4 regions of the Massilia sp. CMS3.1 genome follow, and region 4 is predicted to be linked to each of the others. Evidence: predicted binding sites of a transcription regulator. Region 4 holds the regulator's gene; each other region holds the start of a gene.

Region 1 (7,568 bases), on a different contig from region 4:
CGGGTCGCCTCCGAGGTCGCGGTGAGGCGATAGCTGACATAGGAAAATACAGCCGCCAGCGCCGACAATCCGAGGCCATACAGCAGCTGCGAGCCCAGTGCCATTGGCCCCAGGAACACCGCTAGCGGCCGTTGCTCGGCCACGAAAATGATCAGGAGCGCGATCAGGGAAAACACGACGCAAGTCAATACCTGGGCGGTCAGGCGGATCGGCGCACGGGGCGGCTGAGGCTGCAATTGCGGCGGGCTTGGTGCTGGAGACATGGCGGAGTGTCGGGACAAAGCGACAAATGAGGAATCGAAAAGGCCGTCTGGCCACGAAGCGGCAAGCCTGCTGGCCGACCACCCGCCATTCTAGCCAGCGGCGCGCATGCTGACAACGAACTCATCGGCTAGAAGACGGTCCAATCGTGCGCAGCTTGGGCCCAGCTCGTCTTGTAAAATCGGCAAAAGACCAGCCCGCCCGCAGTTGAGCGCACTGTTTTCGAGGAGCATGCATGCCCGACCTGTTGCCGATCCTGACCAGCCTGGCGTGGCCGTTCGCGATCGCCATCGCCTGGATTGCCGGGGAATTCGGGCAACGCTGGACCGGGTTGCCGCGCATCAGTTTTTATGGCGTGGTCGGCTTCGTGCTGGCCGGCCCCCAGCTCGGCATCCTGCCCGTGCCCGACGGCGGCGCGGTGCCGATGCTGGCCGACGTCGCTTTTGGTTTGATCCTGTTCGAGCTCGGCTACCGCATCAACCTGCGCTGGCTGCGCACCAATCCCTGGATCGGCATCAGCGGCCTGGTGGAATCGCTGGCGACCTTCATTGCCGTCTACCTGATCGCGATCGCCTTCGGGACCCCGCAACTGACTTCGCTGATGCTGGCCTCGCTGTCGATGGCGACCTCCCCGGCCACCGTGGTGCGGGTGATCAACGAACAGCGCAGCTCGGGCCAGGTGACGGAACGGGTGCTGCATTTGACTGCGCAAAATTGCGTGCTGGCCGTGTTCGCATTCAACGTCGCCGTCGGCTTCTGGATTTTCCGCACCTTCGAGGATCTGGGCGACGCCATCTGGAACAGCCTGGTCTTGCTGGCCGTCTCGCTCCTGACCGGCGCCGTGTTCGGCCTGGCCGTGCCGGCGCTGCTGCGCGCGCTCAAGAATCCGCGCCAGGATGCGACCGTCGCGTTTGCGCTGGCGGTGATTTTGCTGGTCGCCATTTCGTATGCGGGCGGCCTGTCGCCGGTGGTGTCGACGCTCGCGTTCGGGCTGGTCGCACGCCATCGGCGCGTCGCCTTCAGCCAGGCCCAGCGCGGCTTCGGGGCACTGGGCGAATTGCTCACCGTGCTGCTGTTCGTCTTCGCCGCCTCGACCCTCGACTGGCAAAAGGTCGCCGCCGGGGGCCTGTTTGCCCTGGTGATCGTGGCAGCACGCTTGGTCACCAAGACCGGCGGCGTCATGGCCTTTGCCCACCTGTCCGGCGTGTCCTGGCGCAAGGGCGCGCTGGCCGGCGTGGCGCTGGCCCCCTTGTCCGTGTTTGCCATCCTGCTGCTCGAACACGCGCGCCTGCGCGGCGTGCACGTGGTCGAGGAACTGCGTTCGGTGGCGGCGGTGATGCTGCTGCTGGAGGTGTTCGGTCCGATCATCATCCAGCGCGCCCTGGTCTGGGCGCGCGAGGTACCGCAGACCCAGCCGGAGACGCGCCATGCCGCTTGAACCGTTTACCGCCTCCACGCCGCTGACCTTCGGCGTCGAACTCGAACTCCAGCTGGTCAGCCTGTCCGACTTCGATCTCACCGCCGCCAGCCCGGATTTGCTGCACCTGCTGGCCCGCAAGCCCTTTCCGGGAAACGTGACGCCGGAGATCACCGAGAGCATGATCGAGATTAATTCGAGCGTGCACTCGTCCTATGCGCCCTTGCTGGCGGAGTTGCAGGAAATCCGCGACACCCTGGTGGCAGCCGGCGACCAACTCAATATCGGCATTGCCGGCGGCGGGACGCACCCCTTCCAGCACTGGTCGGAACAGAAGATCTTCGCCAAGCCGCGCTTCGAGCACCTGTCGTCCTTGTACGGCTACCTGGCCAAGCAGTTCACCGTGTTCGGCCAGCACGTGCACATCGGTTGCAGCAATGGCGACAACGCCATGTACCTGCTGCATGCGCTGAACCGCTACATCCCGCATTTCATCGCATTATCAAGCTCGTCGCCCTTCGTGCAGGGCCAGGACAGCCTGTTCGATTCGGCGCGTCTGAATTCCGTGTTCGCCTTCCCGATGAGCGGGCGCGCGCCCTTCACACTCCGCTGGGCCGAGTTCGAGTCAAACTATTACGCGAAGATGGAGCGCACCGGCATCATCAAGAGCATGAAGGATTTTTATTGGGACCTGCGCCCGAAACCCGAATACGGCACCATCGAACTGCGGGTGTGCGATACGCCGCTGACCGTCGAACGCGCCGCCGCGCTGGCCGCCTATTTACAGGCACTGTGCGGCTACCTGCTGCAGCGTCTTGAAGCGCCGCCGGTCGAGGACGATTATCTCGTCTATAACTACAACCGCTTCCAGGCTTGCCGGTTTGGACTGGAGGGGACGATCACGCATCCGAAAAGCTACGAAAACCTACCGATTCGCGAAGACATCCTGGCGACGCTCACAAAAATGGCGCCCTACGCGGCAGAGCTGGGGAGCCTGGACGGCTTGCGCCACCTGGCTGCGGCAGCGGGCGGGGGCAGCGACGCGGCGCTGCTGCGCCAGCAATACGAGCGCCAGGGCAGCGTCGAGGGGATGGTGCATGCGGCGATCAACTGGTTCCGCGGCGAGCGGCGGTTCAGACGCAGGTAAGGCATCGCGGCCACCTGCGGCGAGTCGGGCGTCAAGCTCTTCACGCCGCGCTCACCCTGCTCGAGCGCATGATCCGCTCGATAAAATTCCGTTTTACGGGCTGCGGCATCCCCTCATCGACCAGCGCCGCCCACCGTTCGCACAACTGCTCGCAAGTCGCGCGCAGCACCGGATCGAGGTCGGGCAGGCATGTGAGCGCACGCAAATGGCGCTCGATCACCGAGGCCAGGCGCACGCATGGCTTGTCCTTGTCGTCGCGCGCGCTGTAGTGCGACATCAGGTGCAGCAGCGAGGCGAGCATGACGGCCTCGCGCTGGGGCATGGCGTGCGCCGGCATGGCGGTGTCTGCGAATGGGTGGTTCATGGCGTTCCCTTTTGATCAGTCGTTAATGAGAATGATTCTCATTCATTATGATCAAGGGAGGAATGGGATGCAAGCGGTTTTGCAAACACCTACAACCGCGTCTCTCTTGCCGCCCTTAAAAACTCGTCCAGCACCGGCGTGCAATCGAGCAGGTCCGTCCCGCCGGCCCGGTGAAATTCCGGATGCCATTGCAACCCCATCACGAAATCGGCCTTGTCGTAGCGGATCGCCTCGACGATCCCGTCCGGATACGACATTGCCTCGACCCGGATATCGCGTCCGAGCTCTTTGACCGCCTGGTGATGGATCGAATTGACGATCGGTCTTGCCGCCTGCGGGAACATGCGCCCCAGCGTCGAGCCGGGCGGGAATTCGATCGCGTGACGGTGGGCGTCGTAGTCGGTGTGCACGTGGGCGAGCGCCGCCGGCACGTTGGTCGCCACGTCCTGGTACAGGGTGCCGCCAAAGGCGACGTTGATCAGCTGGCAGCCGCGGCAGACGCCGAGCACCGGTTTACCGGCCTCGACGAATTCGTGCAGCAGTTCGAGTTCGTATACATCGCGCGCGCGGTCGCCGCTCCATTCGGGGCGCGTCGGCGATTCGGAATAGGTCTGCGGCGACACGTCCGCCCCGCCCTGCAGCACCAGCCCGTCCAGGTGGCGCGCGTAATGGCGCAGCGTGATGTTGCTGGGGTGGAGCAGCCCGTTCGTGTTCACCGTCGGGATCATGAACACCAGCACGTCGCGCGACATCACCCACTGGGCGATCGACTCTTCCAGATACTGAAGGTTCTTGCTGCGCAGGCCAGTGGAACCCGGTTCCGGATGAAAGATGCGGGCCGAGACGCCGATGCGCAGCGTGCGGCGTAGAAGATCGCGGCTGAAGCGGTCGCGCAGGGCGCGCCAGCGCGAACGCAGCACGCGGCCTGCCAATGCAAACGGGGTGTCGCCGGGACGCTGGTAGCGCGGCTGGCCGCTTGCCGCGCGGCGGTCGGGGACGCGCTGTGGTGCATCCTCACGGTTTTCCAGCGGCGGGCCGGGTGCCTCGCCGCGGCGCTGTGGTTGATCGTCTGCCATGGCCCAAATATAGCCCTGCCATTGCCGCGCACGATTCGAAGTTGTAACAAAATGACACCGGCTGAGCTGTCAAGCCGGCAGTGCCGGCAGGCTGGTCAATCGTTGCAACATGGCGACCAGGCTGCGGTCGCCGACCGGCTTGTCGAGCAGTCCGCGCACGCCGGCGCCGCGCGCCAGCGTGCTGTCGTAACTGAAGGTGCGCCCGACCAGCAGCACCACGGCCGTGCGCCCTGCCCCTTCCTGGGCCTTGATGGTCCGGCTCAGGTGGTAGGGATCGATGCCGGGCGCGGCGGTATTGATCATCGCCAGCGCCACGTGCGTCTCGTCGCACAGGCGTACCGCCACCGGCGCGCTGTCGGTCCAGGCGATCGCCAGGCCACGTGCGCCGACCAGGCCGGCCAGGTGATCGCGGAACGCGCCGCCCTTGTCGACGATGAGCACCTTGCCGTCGCGCGGTGGCTGCCGCTCGGCCGCGCAGCCGGCCTCCGGGCCGAGCCGCGGGCGGCGCCGGCGTTCGGCCAGGAAGGGCTCGCCGCGTGCAATGAGCAGCGCCAGTGCGCGCCGCCGTTCGGCCAGCATCTGTGCCAGGGTCTCGTGCAGGAGCGGGGGATCGAGCGGGAGCGCCAGATGGTCGTAGCCGCCGTGGCCGTCGCCGCCGATCACCAGCGCGGGCGGGGCGCAACGCATGCCATCGAGCCAGGCAAGGGCAGCCGGATCGGTACCGTTGGCAATGACGATGTCGGGCTCCTGCAAACTGTCGTCATGCAGGCAGCCATACAGCGGTCCCGAGGGCGGAGCCGCGTGAAGCAGCGTCGCCATATGGCGGGCGTGCTCGGACCCGAATCCCAGCAGACGTACTGCGGTCGGAATTTTGTGTGGATGCATGATCATCACCGGTGCGTGCCACACCAACAGCCGCGGACCTGTTGTGCAAAAGCTGCTCGGCTTGCGATAATCACTGTATGCATGTACAGTACCATCCTTGGCCGATGCCATTCGCTCAACGGTTTCTCGGGGCCGCTTGACATAGCAACCTTGCGTACCAATCTAGTCACGTTCTCGCGCGTTGACAAGCACAATCGATTACGCCACTCCTGCTTTTTCCCTCCGACAAGATAGAATGCGCAGGCTTTCGACATAACACTGATCAGCATGGCAACCAAGAAACCCGCACCCGACTACAGCGAATCATCCATCCGCGTCCTCAAAGGACTCGAGCCCGTGAAGCAACGCCCGGGCATGTATACCCGGACCGAGAACCCGCTGCACATCATCCAGGAAGTCATCGACAACGCCTCGGACGAGGCGCTCGGCGGCTACTGCAACAACATCGGCGTCACCCTGAACGTCGACGGTTCCGTCACCGTCGAGGACGACGGCCGCGGCATCCCGGTCGGCATCCACCCGGAAGAAGGCGTGTCCACGGTCGAAATCGTGTTCACGCGCCTGCACGCGGGCGGCAAGTTCGACAAGGGTTCCGGCGGCGCCTACGCGTTTTCGGGCGGCCTGCACGGGGTCGGCGTCTCGGTCACGAATGCGCTCTCGAAGCGCCTCGAAATCACCGTCTGGCGCAAGAACGAGGACGGCACTGGCGTCCACAACCTGGTTTTCGCCGGCGGCGACGTGATCGAACCCCTGACCTCCGCGCCCTTCGAGCGCGGCGGCAAGAAGAACGGCACCCGCGTCACCGCCTGGCCGGACGCGAAGTACTTCGATTCGCCGAACATCCCGATGCCGGACCTCGTGCGCCTGCTGCGCTCGAAAGCCGTGCTGCTGCCGGGCGTCACCGTCACGCTGACGATTGCCAAGACCGGCGACGTCCAGACCTGGCGCTACGACGAAGGCCTGCGCGGCTACCTGACCGAAGCGATGGCGCAGTCCTCGAGCGGCGAGACGGTGATCCCGCTGTTCGAGGGTGCCGCGTATGCAGCGCCTGGTGACGAAAACTTTGCCGAAGGCGAAGGCGCGGCCTGGGTCGTGGCCTGGAACGAGGAAGGCGGCGTGGTGCGCGAGTCCTACGTCAACCTGATCCCGACGCCAAGCGGCGGCTCGCACGAGTCGGGCCTGCGCGACGGCCTGTTCGGCGCCGTCAAGGGTTTCGCGGAGCTGCATGGCCTGCTGCCGAAGGGCGTCAAGCTGTTGCCGGAAGACGTGTTCGCACGTGTTTCGTTCGTGCTGTCGGCGAAAGTGCTGGACCCGCAATTCCAGGGCCAGACCAAGGAACGCCTGAACTCGCGCGATGCCGTCAAGCTGGTGTCGACGTTTACGAAGCCGCCGCTCGAACTGTGGCTGAACCAGCACGTCGAATACGGCAAGAAGCTGGCCGACCTCGTCATCAAGCAGGCGCAGTCGCGCATGCGCTCGCTGCAAAAAGTCGAAAAGAAGAAATCCTCGGGCGTGGCTGTGTTGCCCGGCAAGCTGACCGATTGCGAATCGACCGACCTGACCCGCAACGAACTGTTCCTGGTCGAGGGCGACTCGGCGGGCGGCTCCGCAAAAATGGGGCGCGACAAGGAATACCAGGCGATTTTGCCGCTGCGCGGCAAGGTCTTGAATACCTGGGAAACCGACCGCGACCGCCTGTTTGCGAACAACGAGATCCACGACATCTCCGTGGCGATCGGGGTCGACCCGCATTCGCACGGCGATTCGCCGGACCTGACGGGCCTGCGCTACGGCAAAATTTGCATCCTGTCGGACGCCGATGTGGACGGCTCGCACATCCAGGTTTTGCTGCTGACGCTGTTCTTCAAGCACTTCCCTGCCCTGTTCAAGCATGGCCATATCTGTGTTGCGCGTCCGCCGCTGTACCGCGTCGACGTGCCGCCACGCGGCAAGAAGCCGCTGCAAAAGCTGTACGCGCTGGACGAGGGCGAACTGCTGGCGATCGAGGACAAGCTGACGAAGGACGGCCTGAAGGAAGGCAGCTGGAACATCTCGCGTTTCAAGGGCCTGGGCGAGATGAACGCCGAGCAGCTGTGGGAAACGACGATGAACCCGGACACCCGGCGCCTGCTGCCGGTGGCCCTGGGTGGTTTTGATCACGGCGAATCGAGCGCGCGTTTCAACATGTTGATGGGCAAAGGCGAAGCCGCCGCACGCCGTGCGTGGATCGAAGAACACGGCAACGAGACGGAAGCGGATATTTGAACCGAACGAACTGAATTATGACAATCCAAGCAAACCTCTTCGAACAAGCCGCAGCGCCCGCCGACGACGACATCGAAACGCTGACCCTGTCCACCTTCGCAGAACGCGCCTATCTCGACTACGCGGTCTCGGTGGTCAAGGGCCGCGCCCTAC
Region 2 (7,568 bases), on a different contig from region 4:
CGCCGTGCGGCGCTTGGCATCGATGTACGAGAGCCAGTTCGTGGTGTCGGGCGAGATCATTGATGCCGGCAATTTCGAACAGCCTGCCTATTACGGCCTGATCAAGAAAGACGCGCGCCGCATCGAGCTTGCCTTTTATGTGCACGATGGCCTGACCGGGGTGCTGCTCGCACGGCGTACGGCGCTGGTGGAGCAAGTCGGCGAGCGCCGCGTCGGGCGCGACAAGCCTTTCGGCAGCGCCAGCTTTGCCGCCACACTGTTTGGGGGTGCCATCCTGCGCGCGCTCGATGAGGGCATCGCCGCCATCTCGGCCGACATCGGCGCCTTGCCGTTCATGGCGAAGGTGGTGCAGGTGCAAGGCGAGCGGATTTTCATCGATGCCGGCAGCACCGCGTCGGCGGCGCCGGGGGACCAGCTGGTGATTTATCGCCTCGATCCGCGCCAGCAGGTGCACGGGGCCGATCCGCGGGTGCCGCTCGGGACGCTGGAGGCGCCAGTCGGAACCTTGTCGATCGTGCAGGTGCAGCCGGGGTTTGCGATCGGGACGGTGACGCCGCCGGCGGCTGCGAGGCAGGTCAGCGCGGGCGATATGGTGCGGTTCGATGTGGCGGTGATGCCCGGGCGGTGATGATTGGGCAAGCTCAACCGGCCGCAGGCTCTTGCGGGGGCCTTTCTACCAGCTGCTGCGCCAATTTCAGTCCATCCACCATCACATTGAACGCCTGGCGCTTCGTTTCTTCATCAGGCACACGCAGGATGTACGAGGGGTGATAGACAGTCACGACCCAATGGTCCCCGTGCCGGATCGCCTTGCCGATCGACTCGCCCAGCTTCGCACTGCCATTCCCGAGCACGGCCTTCAGCGCCGTCGCGCCCAAGGCCACGATGACCTTCGGTGTCACTGACGCCAGCTCCTTCTCGAGCCAATAGCTGCAGGCCTCCACTTCCTTCTGCGCCGGCGTCTTGTGCAGGCGCCGCTTGCCGCGCGGCTCCCACTTGAAATGTTTTACTGCGTTGGTGAGATAGATCTCGCGCCGCTCCAGGCCCGCCGCCTCGAACACCCGGTCCAGCAGCTTGCCGGCAGGCCCAATAAAAGCCTTGCCGGCCAGGTCTTCCTGGTCGCCCGGCTGCTCGCCCACCAGCATGATCCGGGCCTTCTTCGGTCCTTCGCCGCCGACGGCTTGCGTCGCGTGCTGCCACAGTTCGCAGCGCCGGCATTCGTCGAGCTTTGACGGTTGCTGGCGCTCGGGCTGGGCGTCGGCGGGGGCGATCGGGATCGTGAAGCCGCTTTTTTTCCCTACCGCCTGCGCCTGGCCGGTGCTGCGCGCCCCCAGCTCGGCGTTGCTGACCATGCTCGGGACGATCGCGCCTTCCGGCAGGTTCTTCCAGAAGCGCGATGGAATATGGCTTTGCATCAGCTGGGCGTTGACGCGCGCGGGATTGAAGATGCTGCGGTAGTAGGTCAGCCAGAGCGCCTCGCCGGCGTCGTCCAGGTCGGCCGCGCTCGACATCAGGGGACCGGTGTGGTGCAGCGTGGCGCCATCCCACATGACGCTGGCTTCAGGCGTGCCGATCATCCAGGTGACGCCGCCCATGCGGTTCACAAAATGATCCGCCACTTGCGGCAGCACGTCGTGGCGCGGCTCGAACCAGGCGGCGAAGCGCGGCGGGCCAAGTTCCTGGGGACGCTCGCGGAATCGAATATACGCATGCATGTCGTGCTCCTCGCGGCGCACCGCCTTGACCATCGCAGCCAGTTTGACGCCGTCGACGTCGGCCGGCGACTGCACGTCGTGCTCGCCGCGCTGCCAGCGCCAGATCACGCGGTACAGGAAGGCCCAGCGGTCTGGTACGCGGCAGCAGGCGGCCGACTGCAGCATGTCCATCAGCGCGCGTGGAACATGCGGCGCCTGTTTTACCGGGGCGACCCCGGCAGGCGCATTATCCGTAGGCTCGCCCGCGTCCGGCGCACCCGAGAACAAGTCGGCAGCCAGGGCGCCCGCCTCGTTCCAGGTCACCAGTTCCGGGGCCACGTCGTGCATCAGGAGGTCGCGCGCGGCGCTGCGCCATTCGGAAAAGCTGGACACCACCAGCGGCTGGCCGGCGGCAACGAGGGCCGCGGCGTTCATGCCGCCTGCAGCTCGGGCCACAGGTTCATCTGCTCGGCCGGCGCCCCCAAATGGCGCCGCAGCAGGTCGGAACTGGCCAAGCCCTGGGCCGGCTTGTAGTCGGCGGTGACGACGAAGGGCGCGATCTTCTTCATGCTGCAACGCAGGCGCGACAGATCTTCCCAGCGGATGCGGCGAAGGCGGCGCAGGTCGACGATGCGCTTGGCGTTGCGCAGGCCGATGCCGGGCACGCGCGCGATCATCGTTTCCTCGGCGCGGTTCAGGTCCATTGGAAAATGGTCGCGGTTGGCCAGCGCCCAGGCCAGCTTGGGATCGATGTCGAGCGCCAGGTTGCCGGCCGCCGGCATCAGTTCGCCGGAGGTGAAACCGTAACTGCGCAACAGGAAATCGGCCTGGTACAAGCGGTGCTCGCGCAGCAGCGGCGGCGGCGCGAGCGGCACGCTGTCCGGGCTTTGCGGGATCGGACTGAAGGCCGAGTAATACACGCGCTTGAGTTTATAGCTGCCGTACAGGGTCTCGGCCGTGTTCAGGATGGTCTGGTCGTCGCTGGCGTCGGCGCCGACGATCATCTGCGTGCTTTGCCCGGCGGGGGCGAAGGCCGGCGCCTTCGGCTCCTCTGCCTTTTCGTCGAGCTTGCGCCGGATCGAACCCATCGCCAGTTTAATGGTGCGGACGTTCTTTTCCGGCGCCAGGCGGGTGACGCTGTCGTGCGTGGGCAGCTCGATGTTCACCGACAGGCGGTCGGCATACAGGCCGGCCTCGGCGATGAGCGCGGGGTCGGCATCGGGAATCGTTTTGAGGTGGATGTAGCCCCGAAAATTGTGCACTTCGCGCAGCTCGCGCGCGACGGCGACCATCTGCTCCATCGTGTAGTCGCTCGACTGGATGATGCCGGAGCTCAGGAACAAGCCGTCGATGTAGTTGCGCAGGTAAAAATCGTGCGTCAGCTTGACGACTTCAGCCACCGAAAAGCGCGCGCGCGGCACGTTCGAGGTACGGCGGTTGACGCAGTACTGGCAGTCGTAGACGCAGAAATTGGTGAGCAGGATTTTCAGCAGCGAGACGCAGCGGCCATCCGGCGTATAGCTGTGGCAAATGCCCATGCCCGTGGTGGCGCCGATACCGCCGTCGCTGCCATCGGACGCACGCTTGGGCGCCCCGCTGCTGGCGCAGGAGGCATCGTATTTGGCGGCGTCCGCCAGGATTTCGAGCTTGTCGGAAAGTTTCATCGGGATGGAGAAACTGTATGGATGTACAGTTTATCTCAGCCGGGGCAGGGGCGGCGCGCGCGAACGATTGGCGGCGGGACAAAGGCGGTTCGCGGCCGCAATCCACCACAACAAGGGTAGATAGCGGCCGCGATTGATTTACCTCACCGGCTTGCCGTCCTGATCGAGCACGACGACTTCACCCCAGCCCAGCGAACGGATCCCGGCTTCGACCTTGCGCAAGTCGCCGATCACCATCCAGACGACATTATCCGGCTGGACGAATTTGCCGGCGGCCTGGCCCAGCTGGGGTGGCGTCAAGGCCTTCAGGTTGGCCGAATAAACGCTCCAGTAGTTTTCCGGCAGGTTCAGGTTGACGCTCGCCAGCGCCGCGCTTTCCAGCGCGGCCAGGGTTTCGAAGCGGCCGGCCAGGCGCGAGGTCATGTTGCGCATGATGCTCTCGTATTCAGGACCCACCAGCGGACGCGCACCGGCCACGCCCTTCACTTCCTTCGCCACTTCACGCATCGCCTCGACCGTCTTGTCGGTCTGCACCGGCGCCATCGTGATGAAGCTGCGCTGGCCGCGCACTTCGGAGAGGCGCGCGTTGGTGCCGTAACTCCAGTGCTTGTCCAGACGCAGGTTGCGGTTCAGGCGCGAGGTCGCGATGCCGCCGAAGTTGTGCATCACCGGCTCGATTGCCAGGTCTTCCGGCTGGCCGTACGGCAGCGACAGGTGGGCGGCGACGATGGTCGATTGCGGCGCGTCCGGCTTGTCGATCAGGTACACCTTCTTGCCGGCCGTGTTACCGGCACCGGCCACCACCTTGGCGGGGGCTGTCCCGGTTTTCCATTGTCCGAACGAGGCTTCCAGTGCCGGCAGCAGCTTCTCCATCGTGGTATCGCCGGCGACGATCAGGGTCGCGCTGCCGGGGCGGAACCAGCTGGCATGCCACTGCGCGAGGTCGTCGCGCGTGATGCCTTCGACGCTGCCCGTGGTGCCGCTGGCAGGCTTGCCGTAGGCGTGCTCCTGGCCGTACAGCAGGGCCGGCATGACGCGCATGGCGAGGCTGTTCGGCTGCGCCTTTTCCTGGCCGATCTGGGCCATGCGGCGCGATTTCTGCAGCGCGAACTGGTCTTGCGGGAAGCTCGGGGCCAGCGCGGCGTCGGCCATGATGGCCAGCGACGGCGCCAGATTGGCGGAGGTGGCCTGCAGGCGCACCAGCGACTGGTCGGCGCTCGAGGCGCTCGACAGGCGCGCGCCCAGGTTTTCCAGCGCGTCCGACAGCGCAAAGGCGTCGCGCGACCTGGTGCCCTTGTCGAGCAGGTCGAGCGCGAGCGAGGCGGCGCCGGCCTTGGCGCTGCTGTCCGATGCCGTGCCGGCGTCGACCGCCAGCGTGGCATTCACGATCGGCGCGGTGTGGCGCTCGAGCAGGATCACTTTCAGCCCATTTTTAAGCTGGGCGCGCTGCATCGTGGGGAATTTCACATCCGGCGCTTCGCCCAGGCTTGGCAGCACCTTGCGGTCGATGCTCGATTTGACGCTGGCCAGTTTCGCGAACGGACGCACCGTCATCGTGTAGTGGTTCGAACGCAGCCAGCGGTTGCCGGCGGTTTTCACCTCGAGCGAGGTGGCCTTGGCCAACTGCTCGAGGCGCGTGAGATACGCGTCGGGCGAGCCGCCATAGGTCATGCTCTCGGCCAGCACGTCGGAACGCCCGCCGAGACCGCCCAGGCGTTCCAGGCTGCGCGAAAAGTCGGACAGGGTACGCGTTTTTACGCGCGCAAGTTCTGCCGCGGTGGGGCCTTTCGCCAGCAGCTCGGCGACGATGGCGTCGATCTCGCGTTCCACTTCGAGTGGATCGGCGCCCGGCTTGACGGTAGCGACGATGCTGAACGTGCCGGAGAGTTCCGCGTCGTTGACGGACGCGTTGACGCTGGTCGCCAGGCCCTTGTCGTAGACCAGGCGTTTATCCAGGCGCGCACTCTTCGATCCGGCCAGCACTTCGGCCAGCAGCGCCAAGCGCGGGGTGTCGGCATCCTTCCAGTTCGCCACATGCCAGCTGCGGTAGACGCGCACTTGCGGCACATGGTCTTCCATCTCGTCGCGGATGTTGCGCTCGAGCGTAGGAATCCAGGTGTCGGTGCGCGGCAGCGGTGGACCCGGCGGAATCGCGCCGAAGTATTTGTTGACCAGCTCTAGCGCACGCTCCGGCGTGATGTCGCCGGCCAGCGAGATGACCGCGTTGTTCGGCCCATAATAAGTGCGGTACCACTCGCGGATGTCTTCCAGCGAGGCAGCCGACAAATCCTCCATGCTGCCGATGGTCGACCACGAATACGGGTGCGAGTACGGATACATCTTGGCGCCGATCTCGTTGCGCACGCGGCCATACGGCTGGTTCTCGCCCTGGCGCTTTTCGTTCTGCACCACGCCGCGCTCGCGCTCGAGCATCTCCTTCGAGATGTAATTGCCGAGGAAGCCCATGCGGTCCGATTCGAGGAACAGGGTGCGCTCGAGCGCCGACACCGGCACGTCTTCGAAGAAGTTGGTGCGGTCGGTATTGGTGGTGCCGTTGCGGTTGTTCGCGCCCAGGTCGTCCATCGCTTCGCGGAAACCGTGCGGGTAATTCTCGGAGCCGTTGAAGAAGAAGTGCTCGAACAGGTGCGCGAAACCGGTCTTGCCGCGCTTCTCGTTGCGCGAACCGACGTGGTACCACACGTTCACGCCGACGACCGGCACGCTGTGGTCTTCATGCACGACCAGCGTCAAGCCGTTCGGCAGCACGAATTTCTTGTAGTTGATCGTGTAGGCCTTGCGGTCGAACGTGAATGTGGCAGCGCTTGCGGTAGCGGCGGCGGCGGCGGCGTGTACAGGCAGCGCGGCGGTCGTTGCGAAGGCGAGGGCCAGCGCGGCGAGAAGCGGTTTTTTCATGGGTCTCCGTGGGGCGGTGTGGTTATTGTGGCGGTATTCTACAGCCGGGTCGATCGGGCTCGCCGGGGTTTTTTGACAGCTACGCAGCTTCCTGCCCGCACCCCTGCACCGTCGCCAGCTGCCCCGCATCCATGCGCGCAGTGATCCGCTTCAGATACGGCCCCGCCCCCGCAATCCCGCCACCCGCGGCCCGCGCCAGCCACCCGTACGCCTCGATCAGGTCGCGCCGCGCCCCCTGCCCGGCCGCATACATCACGCCCAGGTTGAACTGCGCGCGCGCATGTCCCTGGCGCGCCGCGCACTGGTACCAGAAGTGCGCTGCCTCGTAATCGCGTTCGACGCCGTGGGCGCTGTCATAGCGCAGCGCGAGCGCGAACTGGGCCAGTGCGTGGCCCCCGTCGGCGGCCTTGCGGTACCAGTGCGCCGCTTCGCGCGGGTCGCTCGTCTCCATGCGCTCGAGCAGCACGCCCACCATGTGCTGGGCCGGCGCATATTCCTGGTCGGCCGCGCGCCGGTACCAACCGAGGGCGCGTGCCGCATCCTGGGCCACGCCGACGCCGGACTCATAGCGCAGGCCGAGGTCGAACTGGGCGCGCAAATGGCCCTGCTCGGCCGCCTGGGTGATCCAGTGCAGCGCCTGCGCCGGATCGTGTTCGACGCCATTGGCGGCATCCATCAGCTGGCCCAGGTGGTATTGCGCGGACGGCAAGCCCTGGACAGCGGCCTGCCGGTACCAGTGCGCGGCGAGCGCCGGCTCGCGCTCCACGCCCTGGCCGTGCTCGCAGCGCAGCCCGAGGTTGTCCTGGGCGGCCGCGTGGCCCTGCTGCGCGGCGCGCCGGTACCAGGCCAGGGCAGCGGCTTCGTCGCGCGGCACGCCATGGCCGCTGTCGTAGATCAGGGCGAGGTTGAACTGGGAACTGGCGTGGCCCTGGTGTGCGGCGCGTTCGTACCAATCGATCGCCTGGACGCTGTCCTGGTCGAGATCCTGGCCCTTGTCGAAGCGCAGCGCGAGGTTGAACTGGGCCGGCGCGTGGCCTCCATCGGCGGCGCGGCGCAGCCAGTCCAGCGCCTGGACCGGGTCGCGCGCGACGCCCTGGCCGCTGTCGTAGCGCAGCGCCAGCGCGAACTGCGAGCGCGCGTAACCCTGTTCAGCGGCGCGCCGGTACCAGCCGATGGCGGCATCGGTGTCCTGAACGACCCCCTTGCCGCCGTCGAACATCATGCCGAGGTTGTGCTGGGCGCCGGGGTCGCCCTGGTCGGCCGCCTGGCTGAACCAGTGCAGTGCCTGGGCCACGTC
Region 3 (7,568 bases), on a different contig from region 4:
GCCAGGCGTTCGACGAGATCACCTACCAGAAGGGCGAGGCCGTGATCCGCATGCTCGAAGCGTATGTCGGGGAAGACGCATGGCGCCGCGGCGTGCGCGCGTACATGCGCGAACACGCCTACGGGAATACGGCCTCGAACGACCTGTGGCGCCAGCTCGAGCGCGCCGCCGCCCGGCCGGTCACGGCGATCGCGCACGACTTCACGCTGCAGCCGGGGGTGCCGCTGCTGCGCGTGGCCGCACCTGTCTGCAAGGGCGGCGCAATGACGGTGGCGCTGACCCAGGGCGAATTCTCGCGCGACCAGCCGACGCGTCAAGCGTTGCGCTGGCGCGTGCCGGTGATCGTCCAGGCGGCAGGCACGGGGACCCAGGCCCGTACCCTGGTCGCCGGCGGCAAAGGCAGCGTCAGCCTGCCCGGCTGCGGCCCCGTCGTCGTGAACGCCGGCCAGAGCGGCTATTACCGCACGCTGTACGCGCCGGGCGCGTTCACGCAACTTGCCGGACGCTTCGCCGCCCTGCCACCGATCGACCAGCTCGGCATGCTGGCCGATACCTGGGCACTCGGCATGGCCGGCTTGCAGCCGGCGTCGAATTTCCTCGACCTGGCGCAGGCGACGCCCGTCAACGCCGACCCGCAGGTCTGGGCCCGCATCGCCGGCGCTTTCAGCTCCCTGCATGCGATGTATGGCGAGGACAAGGCAGGACGGGCGCGGCTCGACGCCTACGCCCAGGCACGCCTGGCGCCGTCGATGGCGCAGGTCGGCTGGATGGCGCAGGCGGGCGAGCCGACTGCGCAGGCCAACCTGCGCGAGCAGCTGATCGCCACACTCAGCGACCTTGCGGACCCGGCCACGATCATGGAAGCGCGCCGCCGTTACGCAGCCATGGACAGCGACCCGGCAGCCGTGCCGGGCGCGCTGCGCAAGACCATCATGGCGGTCGTCGCCGAACACGCGGACGCGCCGACCTGGGAAGCGTTGCGCCGCGCTGCCAGCCTTGAAAAATCGCCGATGCTCAAGGACACCATGTATGCGCTGCTGGCCTCGAGCAAGGACCGGGCACTGGCCGAACGCGCCCTGGCGCTGGCCCTGAGCGACGCGCCGGGAGCGACGAATGGCGCGGCCATGATCGCCACCGTCGCCCAAACCCATCCGGAACTGGCGTTCGACTTCGCACTGGCCAACATCAAGGCGGTCAACGAGCGGGTCGATGCCACCTCGCGCAGCCGCTACGTGCCGATGGTGGCCGGCGGCGCTACGACGCTTGCCATGATCGACAAAGTGCAGGCGTATGCCGAGGCCCACATTGCGAAAGACGCGCGGCGCGATGCCGACACCGCGGTCGTGGGAATCAGGGACCGCATCGCGGTGCGCCGCACGCGCCTGCCGGAGATCGATGCCTGGCTGGCACGGGGTGTGAAGTAAGAGAGCACGCGCAAGCAGTGCTGTGTTACAGCGCCAGCACGCCCAGACGCGCGCCGATCCACTCGTCGAGCAGCGCCGCGCCGCCCGGCGCCACATGCAGGCCGAGCTTGGTGCGGCGCCACAGGATGTCGGCACTGCTGCGTGCCCACTCGAAGCGCATCAGGTACTCGATCTCGGCTTCGTACAGTCCTGGCAGCACTTCCAGTCCGAGCTCGGCCAGGCTGCCCCGGCGCGCCAGCAGGGTGTGGATGCGGGTGCCGTAGGCGCGCGTGTAGCGGGCCAGCAGCTGCGGCGGCAGCCAGGGATAGCGCTGCCCCTGGCGCGCGCGCCAGACGTCGAACTCCAGCACGCCGCGCTTGCCGGGCAGCGGGCCATACAGGTCGCCGCCCGGCAGGCAAGCCTCCGCCGTCCAGCCCGGTGCCGGATGACCGAGCGTTTGCCCGACCCAGTCCACGGCTTGCTCGGCCAGCTTGCGGCTGGTGGTGATCTTGCCACCGAATACAGATAACAGCGGCGCGCCGGCACGGTCGGGCTCGAGCCGGAAGTCGCGCGTGGCCGCTGCCGCGCTGGCGGCCTCGTCCTCGACCAGGGGACGCACGCCCGCGTAGCTCCACAAGACGTCGCCCGGGGTGATGTGGCGCCGGAAATAGCGGTTCACCAGTTGGCACAGATAGGTCGTTTCATCGAGGCTGATCGCCACCTTGTCGAGCTCGCCCCGGTAATCGACGTCGGTGGTGCCGACCAGCGTGAAGGCGCCCTCGTAGGGCAGCGCGAACACGATGCGCCCATCCGGATGCTGGAAGATATAGGCATGTGGATGCTCGAACAGACGCGGCACGACGATGTGGCTGCCCTTGATCAGGCGTAGCGTGCGTCCCCCCGCGGCATTCGTCGCTCCCTGCAGGAAACGCGCCGCCCAGGGACCGGCGGCATTCACCAGGCAGCGCGCGTTCACGTGCATGCGCTTGCCCGTTCCTTCGAGCGTCGCGCTCCAGGCGTGCGGCTGGCGCAACAAGGCGCCGCAGCGCGCATGGGTCAGGATGACGGCGCCGCGCTCGCGCGCGTCGAGCGCGTTGAGCACCACCAGGCGCGCGTCGTCGACCCAGCCGTCGGAATACATGAAGCCGCGCGTGAAGCACGGCTGGAGCGCATCGCCGGCCGGATGATGGCGCAGGTCGATCGCCTCCGAGCCCGGGAGGAATTCACGCCGCGCCAGCCGGTCGTACAGGAACAGGCCGGCGCGGATCATCCAGGCCGGGCGCACACCCCTGTCATGCGGCATCACGAAGCGCAGCGGATACATGATGTGGGGGGCGCTGCGCATCAGGGTTTCGCGCTCGATCAGGGCCTTGCGTACCAGGCCGAATTCGTAATGCTCGAGATAGCGCAGGCCACCGTGGATGAGTTTGCTCGACGCCGAGGACGTGTGCTGGGCCAGGTCATCCTTTTCGCACAGGACGACGCGTAATCCCCGTCCGGCCGCATCGCGCGCGATTGCCGCGCCGTTGATGCCGCCGCCGACGATCAGCACGTCGCATTCGTATCGCTTGACAGTGTCATCCACGGCGCCTCCTCGGAATAAGCAAACCGATCCAGTGTATGCCGCCTCCGCTGCTCCCATGTTCGCATGGATCAATGCGTCCGACTCCAGGAAATTCGCCGCGTCTCCCCGGCGAACATGCCGGGCGCGGCCGTCCGCCCGGCGGGCCCCGCCCTGTGTAGAATTGGAGCCATGACAACGATGATCCACCCCCGCTGATGGCCGAGCAACGCGCCTGGGTGCGCATGCCGTCCGGCAAACGCCTGGACTTGCTGAACCCGACCCCCTTCGACTGGGACGACGCCGACCTCGCGCTCGGCCTGGCCCGCACCTACCGCTGGGGCGGGCATTCGGCCTGGCCGCTGCCGCTGTCGGTGGCCCAGCACTCGATCACGGTGATGCTGCTACAACGCGCGGCGCTCGGCGGGCGCGTCGACCCCTTGCTGGAACTGCGCGAACTGCTGCACGATGCCGAAGAAGGCCTGCTCGGTTTCGACGCCCTGTCCGTGATCAAGCCCTTCCTGGGCGACGGCTTTCGGGCACTGACGCAGCGGCTCGAACAGGCGGTCTTCCTGCGCTATGGCCTGCCGTCCTGGACCCCGTTCGACCATGCACGCCACAAGCGCGCCGACCGCCTGGCCGCCGCCAGCGAAGCCGTGCACGTGGCAGGCTGGTCGCACGAGGAGGTGCGGCGCACCCTGAAAATCCAGGCCGCCGTGCTGCAGGGAGATCCATTGACCGCCGTGTATGGCGGCCTGCCCTGGGAACCCTGGCCGCCGGCGCTCGCCTGCGAACGGTTTCTCGCCGAGCTAAACCGCTTGATGGCCTTGATGCAAACGCAAGGCGCATGAACGCGGCGTTCATACCCGCCAGTGCAGGCTTGATTAATCGCAAACAACTATAGGTAAGTCATTGATTTTATTCATATTGCGCCGATATCCACAAGAAATGTGGATAACTATGTGGACAAGCGCCTCTTGACAAGCCGCAAGCGCAGTATTGATGCGGGTTTCAACAAAATGCCCAATCTACAGGCAAAAATTGTCCCCTTTAAAATCAATGGCTTGCACGCACTGTGGTTTGGTGAACGGACTCGCATTCAGAAGATTCCTACAAATTCCTACAGCGGGGGATAAGTCATCCGTGCGGATATGTGCCCATGTCATTTCCACGCACTGCGCGCGCGATCGCGCACCAGCATCCTGACACTCTCGGGCATGGGCTTTTTCGATTGCGCCGTGTCGGCCGTGACCCACACACACTCCTCGAAATGCTTGAGCATGGCGGGGGTGACAAACCGGGTGCGCGCCGCATACACGTGGCGGTCGCCCATCTGCGACTGCTGCTTGATGAAGAAGCGGTTCGGCACGACCAGGTGCAAATGTTCCTTGGCTCGTGTCATCGCCACGTACAGCAAGCGCCGCTCTTCTTCGATTTCTTCCGCACTGCCGGTGCTCATGTCCGACGGAATGCAGCCATCGACGACGTTCAGCACGTGCACCGATTTCCATTCCTGGCCCTTGGACGAGTGGATCGTCGACAGGATCAGGTAATCCTCGTCCAGCAGGGGCGGCCCGGCGCGGTCGCTGGTGGCTTCAGGCGGGTCGAGCGTGATCTCGGCCAGGAAACTTTCGCGCGTGCCATGGCCGCCCGCCAGTTGGGCCAGTTGGGCGACATCGGCGGCGCGCACGGTGGCGTCGTCGTGCAGGCGCTCGAGATGCGGCAAGTACCAGTCGCGCACCAGTTCGATATCAGCCGGCCAGCGTAAACCGGGCGTGCGCAATCGCCGGTACAGCGTGACGAAATCCTGCCAGTCGCCCTGGCTCCTCACAGGCGCCGCAAACGCCTCGACGGCGTCGGCTGCTTCAGGCGCCTCGGCTGCAGCGTCGAGCAAACGCGTCGACGTGGCCGGACCGATGCCGGGGATCAGCTGCAGCACCCGGAAGCCCGCCATCCGTCCGTTCGGATTCTGGGCGAAGCGCAGCACCGCCAGCACGTCCTTGATGTGCGAGGCTTCAAGGAATTTCAAACCGCCGAATTTCACGAACGGGATATTCCGGCGCATCAGTTCAAGTTCCAGAGCCGCGCTGTGGCTGGCGGCGCGAAACAGCACCGCCTGGGTGCTGAGCTTGATGCCGGCTTCGCGCTGTTCGAGGACGCGGTTGCAGACCCAGCGCGCCTGCTCGGCCTCGTCGGGAATCAAGACCAGCTGCGGCAGGCTGCTCGCCACCTTGTCGGTCCACAGTGTCTTGGCGTGGCGCTCCAGCGCGGCGGCAATGACCGCGTTCGACGCGTCCAGGATGGGCTGGGTCGAGCGGTAATTCCGGTCCAGCGTGATCACCCGCGCGGCCTGCGAGAACTGTCCGGGAAAATCGAGGATGTTGCGCACCGTCGCGCCGCGGAAGGAATAGATCGACTGGGCGTCGTCGCCCACCACCATCACGCCCGCGCCACTGGGCTTCATGCCCGTGATGATCGCCGCCTGCAGGCGATTCGTGTCCTGGTATTCGTCGACCAGCACATGGTCGAAGAGCGCACCGATCTCGGGGCCAAGCTCGTGGTCGGTGGCCATCTCGGCCCAGAACAGCAGCAGGTCGTCGTAGTCGAGCACGTTCTGCTCCTGCTTGGCGTCGACATAGGCCCCGAACAGGCGTTTCAGCTCGGCTTCCCATTCGCAGCACCAGGGAAAGGTGCCCTGCAATACCAGGTCGAGCGGCTCGCGCGAATTGACGACACGCGAATAGATCGAGAGGCAGGTTCCTTTCAGGGGGAAGCGCTTGGCGGTCTGGGTCAGCCCGATCTCGTGGCGCACCAGCCCCATCAGGTCCTCGGAGTCGCCGCGGTCGTGGATCGTGAACGATTCGTCGAGACCGATACGTCCCGAGAACTCGCGCAGCAGGCGCGCGCCGATGCTGTGGAAGGTGCCGGCCCACGGCAGGGCGGCCGCACCCTCGGTACGCCCTCCCATGATCCGCTGCAGCACATTGCCGGCGCGCTGGGTCATCTCGTTGGCGGCGCGGCGCGAAAAGGTCAGCAACAGGATGCGCTGCGGGTCCGCGCCCTGCATGATCAGGCGCGCCACGCGGTGGGCCAGCGTATTCGTCTTGCCCGAACCGGCGCCGGCGACGACCAGCAGCGGCCGGCTGGCCGGGGCATCGACGTCGTGCTCGACCGCCGCGCGCTGCTCCGGGTTGAGGCTGGCGAAGGGATCGTCGATCGTGGGCACAGGGATGGCAGCGGACATGAGCAAGTGGCAATTTGGAAACACCGCTACTGTACATTTGTCCAGTGGCGCTCCGCAAGCGCATTTTGCATGCGCCGATGCCGGCTCTGTCGTAAAAAGGATGCGCGAGCGTGCAATAAAGTTCCCGGGCCATACGATGCATGTTCGCTAAGTAGCCGTAATTAAACAACTTTTCTGGATATCCACAGAGTCTGTGAATAAGTTTGTGGAAAAGACAGGGCTTGACAGCCTGAAATGCCGTCAGCATGCGGCTTTCAACAACTTGCCCAATCAGCGGGCAAGGTCGAATTCAAGAAAAATCAACGACTTACGAGATCATGTACAAGATCAGGCCAAAGAATATCAAAGATGGAAAAAATAAATTTTTGTGGGTAAGCAGCGCCAGAGGAACGCAACAAAAATAACTCTTTGATATCGAAAAAAGCTGGTCTCGAGAAACTTTCAGGGGCCGGAACGCCGCAGATGCGGTTCGAGCAGGACACGTTCGATGACCTGTGCATGGATATCGCGTGCGCGCAGGTATTCAACCGCGGACATGGTGTTGCTGCTGCCCTGCACCGCGATGCCGGCATCGACAATCACACGCCGGCGGCCATCGGTACGCGCCTCACCCAGGAAAGGCGGTAGCGCCGTCCGCTCGACTTGAAGATTCTCCATCGCGACCTCGTCTTGTCAGGTTGATGTTTTGACTTAGGGAGTATTCCTGAAACCTGTTGGATGTCAATGTCAACTTCCTATCGAACACACGAAATAGTTGTACAGACGCGTGCGTCAAATGAGCGCCACGCCGCCGCCGATCTCCCTAGAATGGCCCTGCGTCCAACCACCAGCGAGGCCTGCATGAGCACGACTCCCGAACCCGACCTGAACCCCGGTGACGAAGCTTCCCCCGGCACGCCCGGCGCCGGCGAAGACGTCTGCGAAGCCTGTGCCGGCAGCGGCAAACTGTCAGACGGCAAATCCTGTCCCCAATGCGGCGGTAGCGGACGCGTCATGCGCGGCATCGGCGGCGGCTGAGTCCGCCTCGCGTGACAGGAAGTCGGGCGGGCGCGATAATCGCGGGATGAGTTTACCGCCCGCACCGACACATCCCCGTCCCGCTTCCCTGCTCGACCTGTTCCTCTCCTTTACCGTCCTGGCCCTGCAGGGCTTCGGCGGCGTGCTGGCGGTCATCCAGCGCGAGATGGTCGAGCGCAAGGGTTGGCTGACCCAGGATGAATTCATCGAGGACTGGGCGGTGGCGCAGATCATGCCGGGGCCGAACGTCGTCAACCTGTCGATGATGATCGGCGCGCGCTATTTCGGCCTGCGCGGCGCGCTGGCGGCATTGGCCGGCATGCTGGCCGTGCCGCTCGTACTG
Region 4 (7,568 bases):
GAAATCCGTAACAGCATTCAGTTCTTAGGAGCGCACCATGTGTGGCATCGTCGGCGTCGTCTCGCAAACCCCCGTTAACCAGTTGCTGTATGACGCATTGCTGCTGTTGCAGCACCGCGGCCAGGACGCGGCGGGCATTGCAACCAATCACAGCAGCATGTTCTCGATGTACAAGGCGAACGGTCTCGTGCGCGACGTGTTTCGCACCCGTAACATGCGCTCGCTCCAGGGGAATACCGGTATCGGCCACTGCCGCTACCCGACCGCCGGCTCGTCGAGCGAGGAAGAAGCGCAGCCGTTCTACGTGAATGCCCCGTTCGGCATCACGCTGGCGCACAACGGCAACCTGACGAATCAGGCAGAGCTGAAAGAAGCGCTGTTCCGTAACGACCGCCGCCACATCAATACCAATTCCGACTCGGAAGTGTTATTGAACGTGCTGGCCCACGAGATCCAGGAAGCGGCCGACGGCTATTCCCTCGACGCCGAGGCGGTGTTCAAGGCGGTCGGCATCGTCCACCGCCGTGTACGCGGCGCCTACGCTGTCGTGGCCCAGATCGCCGGCCACGGCATGGTGGCATTCCGCGACCCGTACGGCATCCGTCCACTCTGCCTGGGCATGAATGAAACCGAGAATGGCGTCGAATACATGGTCGCCAGCGAATCCGTGGCTTTGGAAGGCATTGGTTTCCGTTTCGTGCGCGATATCGCGCCGGGCGAAGCCGTCTTCATCGACACCGACAGCAAATTGCACGAGCGCCAGTGCGCCGAAAACCCATCGCTCAATCCGTGCGCTTTCGAATACGTGTACCTGGCGCGTCCGGACTCGGTGATCGACGGCGCCTCGGTCTACGCGACCCGCCTGAAAATGGGCGAATACCTGGCCGACAAGATTCGCAAGGAAATTCCGATTGAGGACATCGACGTCGTGATGCCGATTCCGGACTCCTCGCGTCCGGCGGCGATCCAGCTGGCGCTGAAACTCGGTATCGAATACCGAGAAGGTTTCATCAAGAACCGCTACATCGGCCGCACCTTCATCATGCCGGGGCAGGGCATGCGCAAGAAATCGGTGCGCCAGAAACTGAACGCGATCGGGTCCGAATTCAAGGGCAAGAACGTGCTGCTGGTCGACGACTCGATCGTGCGCGGCACCACCAGCCGCGAGATCGTGCAGATGGCGCGCGAAGCGGGCGCGCGCAAAGTGTTCTTCGCTTCGGCGGCGCCGCCGGTGCTGTTCCCGAACGTCTACGGCATCGACATGCCGACCCGCGACGAACTGATCGCCTATGGACGCACTGTGGAAGAGGTGTGCGCCGAGATCACCGCCGACCGCCTGGTCTACCAGGATATCGAGGCGCTGAAGCGCTCGATCTCGGACGTCAATCCGGCGCTGACCAATTTCGAGGCTTCCTGCTTCGACGGCGTGTATGTCACGGGCGACGTCACCCCGGCCTATCTGGACCAGCTGGAAACGGCGCGCCACAATGGCGGCAAGCCGCAGATCGAGGACGAAGTGCGGACCCAGCTGAACCTGAATCCCGCGCTCGCCGCCGAGTAACCCGGCCGCCACCTGCCATGAGCGAAAATAGACACTACGGTTTCACGACCACCATCCTGCACAACGACCGCCGCAAGGCGATCGAGCACGGCTCGCTGCACAAGCCGGTCCACACCTCCGTCGCGTTCGGGTATAACGACGCGCGCCAGCTGGCCTCGGTGTTCCAGGGCAAGGAGCCCGGCTTTCGGTATGGCCGCCAGGGTAACCCGACGGTATCCGCGCTCGAGGACAAGATCACGAAGATGGAAGATGGCGTGTCCAGCCTGTGCTTCGGCACCGGCATGGCGGCCATCGGCGCGCTGTTCCAGGCACTGCTGCGCGAGGGTGACCACATCGTCTCGTCGAGTTTCCTGTTCGGGAACACCAACAGCCTGTGGCAGACGGTGGCAGGGCAGGGCGTTGCAGTCGACTTCGTCGATGCGACCGATGTCATCAATGTCGAAGCGGTGCTGCGTCCCGAGACGCGCATGGTGTTTGTCGAAACGATCGCCAATCCACGCACCCAGGTCGCGGACCTGGCACGCATCGGCGCCTTGTGCCGCGAACGCGGCATCCTGTATGTGGTCGACAACACGATGACCACGCCGTATCTGTTCCGCCCGAAGGCGGTCGGCGCGGCCCTGGTCGTCAATTCGCTGACCAAATCGATTGCCGGCCACGGCATCGCACTCGGTGGCGCGCTGACCGATACGGGCCTGTTCGACTGGAGCGCCTTCCCGAACATTGCGCCCAATTTCCGCAAGCAGGCAAGCAGCGCCCAGGGCATGGCCCAGCTACGCGCGAAAGCCTTGCGCGACTTCGGCGCCGCCCTCGGGCCGGAAGCGGCTCACCACATCGCCGTCGGCGCCGAAACGCTGGCGCTGCGCATGGAACGCACTTGCGCGAATGCGCTCGCGCTGGCGCAGATGCTCGAAGCCGATGACAGGGTGTCCGCGGTCCATTACCCCGGGCTCGCTTCGCATCCACAGCACGGCCTCACGACCGACCTGTTCCGCTCCGCCGGCTCGCTGCTCAGCTTTGAGCTGCGCGACGATATCGATCCTTTCGATTACCTGAATCGCCTGCAACTGGCGATCCCGGCCAGCAACCTGGGCGACACGCGTACGCTCGTGATTCCGGTTGCGCACACGATCTTCTTCGAGATGGGCGCCGAGCGCCGTGCCGGCATGGGCATTGCCGAGTCGTTGATCCGGGTCTCGGTGGGCATCGAGGATACCGAGGATTTGCTGGAAGATTTTCGTGCCGCGCTCGGCTCCCGGCTCGGCGCCCCATAAAGAAGCGTAAGGATGGTTGAGCCGGGGATGAGCGCGAGGTATGATGGGTTTTCGATTCTCCATCACAGCTCATGAAGCGTCTTCTCCTGATTGCCAGCCTGCTCGCCTGTAACGCCGCGCATGCCGACGCCTTGTCCGATGCGAACGCCCTGTTCAGCAAGAAGGCCTACCCGCAAGCCCTGGCTGCTTACACGAAGCTGGCCGCCGCCGGCAATGTCGAGGCCCAGCAGCAGCTCGGCGCCATGTATTTGTACGGCGAGGCGGGCGCGGTCGACGAAGCGAAGGCGCAGCAGTGGTTCAGCAAGGCGGCCGCGAAAGGCAATGCGGTCGCCATCGCTTCACTCGAGCTGATGAAGCAGCGCGGTGTGCGGCGTGCCGACATTGCACACTGGAGCATGACCTACGATGGCGCCGAACTCAAATCGGGCAAGTTTGCCTGCCCGGCGCCGCGTATTCCGCCCGTTTCGAAGCAGAGCGAGGACATTGCGCGCGTCTCGAATGCCATCAATAAATGGCAGACCTGCTACAACGGCTTTGTCGAGAACCTGAATGCAGCTTCTCCACTCACCAAGCAGATTCCGGCCGATCTTGCCAAGCTGATGAACGCAGCCGAGATCGAGCGCGCGAATACCCACCTGGCGCAGGTCCAGGAAAACCTGTCAGCAGAAGCGAAGGTCGGCGCACAGCTGGTGCTGGCCGATGTCGCCGTCTGGCGCAGCGCGACCGAAGCGTATGTCAAGGAGCACAACGCCATCATTGCCGCCAATCCGGGAGAGAAGCAGTATGACTTCGACAAGCCGATCGGCGCGGCGCCGAGGCCAAAGAACTAATTTTCGACGTAAAAAAAGCCGCGAGAAGCGGCTTTTTTTATCTGCGGCAGCTTGTGAACGCGGCTTAATGCCAGCTGCGCATCAGTCCGACTGCCAGGCCTTCGAGCGCGAACTCGTCGCCCGGTTCCACACGGATCACGGTGAAGTCAGGGTTTTCCGGCAGCAGTTCGATCGTCTCGCCGGTCTTGCGGTAGCGCTTGACGGTGACGTCTTCGCCGATGCGGGCCACGACGATCTGGCCGTTCTTGGCGCTGTCAACTTTCTTCACAGCGAGGAAATCGCCATCCATGATGCCGGCATCGCGCATCGACCAACCGCGCACCTTCAGGAGAAAATCGGGACGCGCGCCAAACATGGAAGGGTCGACGTTGTAGGTCGCCTCGACGTGTTCCTGCGCCAGGATCGGCGAGCCCGCGGCGACGCGGCCGACCAGCGGCAGGGACATCAGGAAGGCGGCCGGAATGGGAGGCACATGCGCCGGCACCGGATCGCGCAGGGAAGCACCGATCAGGCGGATGCCGCGCGAGGTGCCTGAGACGATCTCGATCGCACCTTTGCGCGCCAGGGCCTGCAGGTGTTCTTCCGCTGCATTGGCCGACTTGAAGCCCAATTCTTTTGCGATTTCGGCGCGGGTCGGGGGGAAGCCGGTATTGTCGATCGCTTCCCTGATCAGGTTCAGGATCTGTTCTTGCCTTGCGGTGAGCTTGAGCATAGGTCTGGCATGGTTGATGATTCAGACTGTATTTTTGTACAGTATTTCGTGGAATGCAAGAGAAATCCTGATTATTTAACGATTCCCGTGCAGCAAGTGTCGCTGGGGGGCGACGGCGCTGCCAGGATCGGCAGCGATTGCGCTGGTGCGTCAATCGCGCTATAATTGCCGGCTTTCCCTTCCCACACTCGTCTTGACGCCGAGGTGGGCATTTGTTTAAACGTCCTCAAGGAGTGTTGCATGCGTCATTATGAAATCGTTTTTATCGTCCATCCGGACCAAAGCGAGCAAGTCCCGGCGATGATCGAGCGTTACAAGACCACGGTGACTAGCCGCGGCGGTAACATCCATCGCGTCGAAGACTGGGGCCGTCGTCAGATGGCTTACCAGATCCAGAAGCTGCCGAAGGCACACTACATCTGCCTGAACATCGAGTGCGACAACGAGACCCTGGTCGAGCTGGAAACCGCATTCAAGTTCAATGATGCCGTGCTGCGTCATCTGACCGTGAAGATGAAGAAAGCTGAAACCACGCCATCGCCAATGATGAAGTCGGTCCAGCGCGAAGACGCAGCCAAGAGCCACCGCGCAGAAGCCCCGGCCCAAGCCGCTGCTCCTGCTCCAGCCGCCGCTGCTGCCTAAGTTTTTCTTGCCAGGAATCGTGAACGCGTTGAAGTGAACCAGCTACAAGTCGTCGCCAGCATCGCTGAACGCGACGTACTGCGCTTTACCCCCGCCGGCGTGCCGGTCGTCTCGGCAATCCTGATGCACAGTTCGCAGCAGGTCGAGGCAGGGGTGGACAGGCTGGTCGAGTTCGAAATTGCCGCATTCGCCGCGGGTGAGATTTCGGGCCGCTTCGCCAGCGCAGAGTTGGGTGCAGCGCACCAGTTCACAGGATTTTTGGCCAGGAAGAATCGCAACAGTAAAGCCCTGGTGTTTCACATCATTGATTTTAGTGCCGCCGCTTAAATTATTAGCGGCCACCTTTTAGATACAGGAGCCTCAAATGGCATTCGGTAAAAAGTTCGACAAAAACAAAGCCAAGCTTAAAGAAAAGCGCAAACAGCAAAATCCGCTGTTCAAGCGTAAGAAATTCTGCCGCTTCACCGCTGCAAACGTGGAACAGGTCGATTACAAAGACGTCGACACCCTGAAGGACTTCGTCCAGGAAAACGGCAAGATCATGCCGGCACGTCTGACCGGTACCAAGGCGCACTACCAGCGCCAGGTCGACACCGCGATCAAGCGCGCACGTTACCTCGCGCTGCTGCCGTACACCGACCTGCACAGCGCTTAATCGCGTCGTACAGTTCAGAACATCCTGGAGAAAAATATGCAAGTTATCCTTTTGGAAAAAGTTGTTAACGTCGGCAACCTGGGCGACGTGGTCAAGGTCAAGGACGGTTACGCACGTAACTTCCTGATCCCGCAAAAGATGGCCCGCCGCGCTACCTCGTCGGCTGTTGCCGAGTTCGAAGTCAAGCGCGCCGAGCTGGAAAAAGCTGCTGCTGAAAAGCTGTCGGCTTCGCAAGCCCAAGGCGACAAGCTGACCGGCATGACGATCACCATCGCCCAGAAAGCCGGTGTTGACGGTCGTCTGTTCGGTTCGGTCGGCAACTTCGACATCGCCGAAGCCCTGACCAAGCAAGGTTTCGCAGTTGAAAAAGCACAGGTTCGCCTGCCGACCGGTCCCCTGAAGACCACCGGCGAGCATCCAGTTGCTGTCGCTCTGCACACCGACGTCGTCGTGGAAATCACGGTCGCTGTCGTGGGCGAAGCTGCATAAGTTACGCTTGTTGTAATACGAAAAAAGCCGGTCCGCCGGCTTTTTTTACGCCCAGAAACTCTCCAATTATTTCAGCCGTGTGACCGGAGGGGTTATAATGCCCGCCATGAATAACCCCGCAGATCCTCAGCTCGAATCGCTGCGCATTCCCCCGCATTCCATCGAGGCAGAGCAGTCCGTCATTGGCGGCCTGCTGCGCGATAACGCCGCGTGGGATCGCATTGCCGACTTCATGCATGCGGAGGATTTTTACCGCTACGACCACCGCATCATCTTCGAACAGATGGTGCGCTTGATTAACGGCGGCAAGCCGGCTGACGTGATCACCGTCTACGAGGCCATGGTCTCGCTCGGCAAAGCCGATGACGTCGGGGGCCTGCAATACCTGAACGCCATGGCGCAGAACACGCCGTCGGCAGCGAATATCCGCCGCTATGCCGAGATCGTGCGCGACCGCGGCATCTTGCGCAAACTCATTACCGTGGCCGACGAAATTTCGGGCAGCGCGTTCAATCCGCAAGGCAAGGAAGTCAAGCAGATGCTTGACGAAGCCGAATCCAAGATCTTCGCCATCGCCGAGTCCGGCGCCCGTGGCGCCCAGGGCTGGAATCCGATCCAGCCGCTGCTGACCCAAGTGGTCGAGCGCATCGACGAACTGTACTCCCGCGAGAACCAGGGCGAAATCACCGGCGTGCCGACCGGTTTTATCGACCTCGACCGCATGACCTCGGGCCTGCAGCCGGGCGACCTGGTGATCGTCGCCGGCCGTCCGTCGATGGGCAAGACCGCGTTCTCGGTGAACATCGGCGAGAACGTCGCCATCGAAGCGGGCTTGCCGGTGGCGATCTTCTCGATGGAGATGGGCGGCACCCAGCTGGCCATGCGTATGCTCGGCTCGGTCGGCCAGCTCGATCAGCACCGCCTGCGTACCGGCCGCCTGAACGACGAGGATTGGCCGCGCCTGACGCACGCGATCCAGAAAATGAACGACGCCCAGGTCTACATCGACGAGACGCCGGCACTGAACCCGATCGAAATGCGCGCGCGTGCGCGCCGCCTGGCGCGCCAGTGTGGAAAGCTCGGCCTGATTATCGTCGACTACCTGCAGCTGATGCAGGGTAGCCAGCAGGGCGACAACCGCACCGCCGAAATTTCCGAAATCTCGCGTTCGCTCAAGGGACTGGCGAAAGAGCTGCATTGCCCCGTCATCGCCCTGTCGCAGCTGAACCGGGCGCTCGAGCAGCGCCCGAACAAACGTCCCGTGATGTCCGACTTGCGCGAATCGGGCGCGATCGAGCAGGATGCGGACGTGATTATTTTCCTGTATCGCGACGAGGTCTACAACCCGGACTCGCCCGATAAAGGTACCGCCGAAATCATCATCGGCAAGCAGCGTAACGGTCCG

What was found. Region 4 encodes LexA, which represses DNA repair genes until DNA is damaged. Its sites were predicted from a motif close to ACTGTATNNNNATACAGT; they were not measured.
Region 1: ACHAC9_RS04835 (DNA topoisomerase IV subunit B) is a predicted target of LexA. The motif match lies at 5,223-5,240, and genes of this name have one in related genera.
Region 2: ACHAC9_RS20570 (putative DNA modification/repair radical SAM protein) is a predicted target of LexA. The motif match lies at 3,371-3,388, and genes of this name have one in related genera.
Region 3: ACHAC9_RS07785 (ATP-dependent helicase) is a predicted target of LexA. The motif match lies at 6,237-6,254, and genes of this name have one in related genera.

Annotation. Positions count from the first base shown of each region.
Region 1 covers NZ_JBIMES010000002.1:259,540-267,107, forward strand. The annotation lists gene ACHAC9_RS04805 (CPBP family glutamic-type intramembrane protease) at 1-263, opposite strand, end outside; gene ACHAC9_RS04810 (cation:proton antiporter) at 497-1,699, shown strand; gene ACHAC9_RS04815 (YbdK family carboxylate-amine ligase) at 1,689-2,825, shown strand; gene ACHAC9_RS04820 (hypothetical protein) at 2,866-3,189, opposite strand; gene ACHAC9_RS04825 (gamma-glutamyl-gamma-aminobutyrate hydrolase family protein) at 3,279-4,265, opposite strand; gene ACHAC9_RS04830 (response regulator) at 4,335-5,150, opposite strand; gene ACHAC9_RS04835 (DNA topoisomerase IV subunit B) at 5,418-7,415, shown strand; gene parC (DNA topoisomerase IV subunit A) at 7,433-7,568, shown strand, end outside.
Region 2 covers NZ_JBIMES010000015.1:90,355-97,922, reverse strand. The annotation lists gene ACHAC9_RS20580 (flagella assembly protein FlgT middle domain-containing protein) at 1-628, shown strand, start outside; gene ACHAC9_RS20575 (UdgX family uracil-DNA binding protein) at 642-2,129, opposite strand; gene ACHAC9_RS20570 (putative DNA modification/repair radical SAM protein) at 2,126-3,358, opposite strand; gene ACHAC9_RS20565 (M16 family metallopeptidase) at 3,497-6,271, opposite strand; gene ACHAC9_RS20560 (tetratricopeptide repeat protein) at 6,351-7,568, opposite strand, start outside.
Region 3 covers NZ_JBIMES010000003.1:388,619-396,186, reverse strand. The annotation lists gene ACHAC9_RS07805 (M1 family metallopeptidase) at 1-1,424, shown strand, start outside; gene glpD (glycerol-3-phosphate dehydrogenase) at 1,450-2,988, opposite strand; gene ACHAC9_RS07795 (phosphohydrolase) at 3,183-3,815, shown strand; gene ACHAC9_RS07790 (hypothetical protein) at 3,927-4,100, shown strand; gene ACHAC9_RS07785 (ATP-dependent helicase) at 4,127-6,208, opposite strand; gene ACHAC9_RS07780 (hypothetical protein) at 6,650-6,865, opposite strand; gene ACHAC9_RS07775 (hypothetical protein) at 7,049-7,225, shown strand; gene ACHAC9_RS07770 (chromate transporter) at 7,272-7,568, shown strand, end outside.
Region 4 covers NZ_JBIMES010000014.1:65,726-73,293, forward strand. The annotation lists gene purF (amidophosphoribosyltransferase) at 38-1,561, shown strand; gene ACHAC9_RS19885 (cystathionine gamma-synthase family protein) at 1,579-2,835, shown strand; gene ACHAC9_RS19890 (sel1 repeat family protein) at 2,907-3,665, shown strand; gene lexA (transcriptional repressor LexA) at 3,730-4,377, opposite strand; gene rpsF (30S ribosomal protein S6) at 4,618-5,019, shown strand; gene priB (primosomal replication protein N) at 5,053-5,346, shown strand; gene rpsR (30S ribosomal protein S18) at 5,384-5,674, shown strand; gene rplI (50S ribosomal protein L9) at 5,711-6,163, shown strand; gene ACHAC9_RS19920 (replicative DNA helicase) at 6,270-7,568, shown strand, end outside.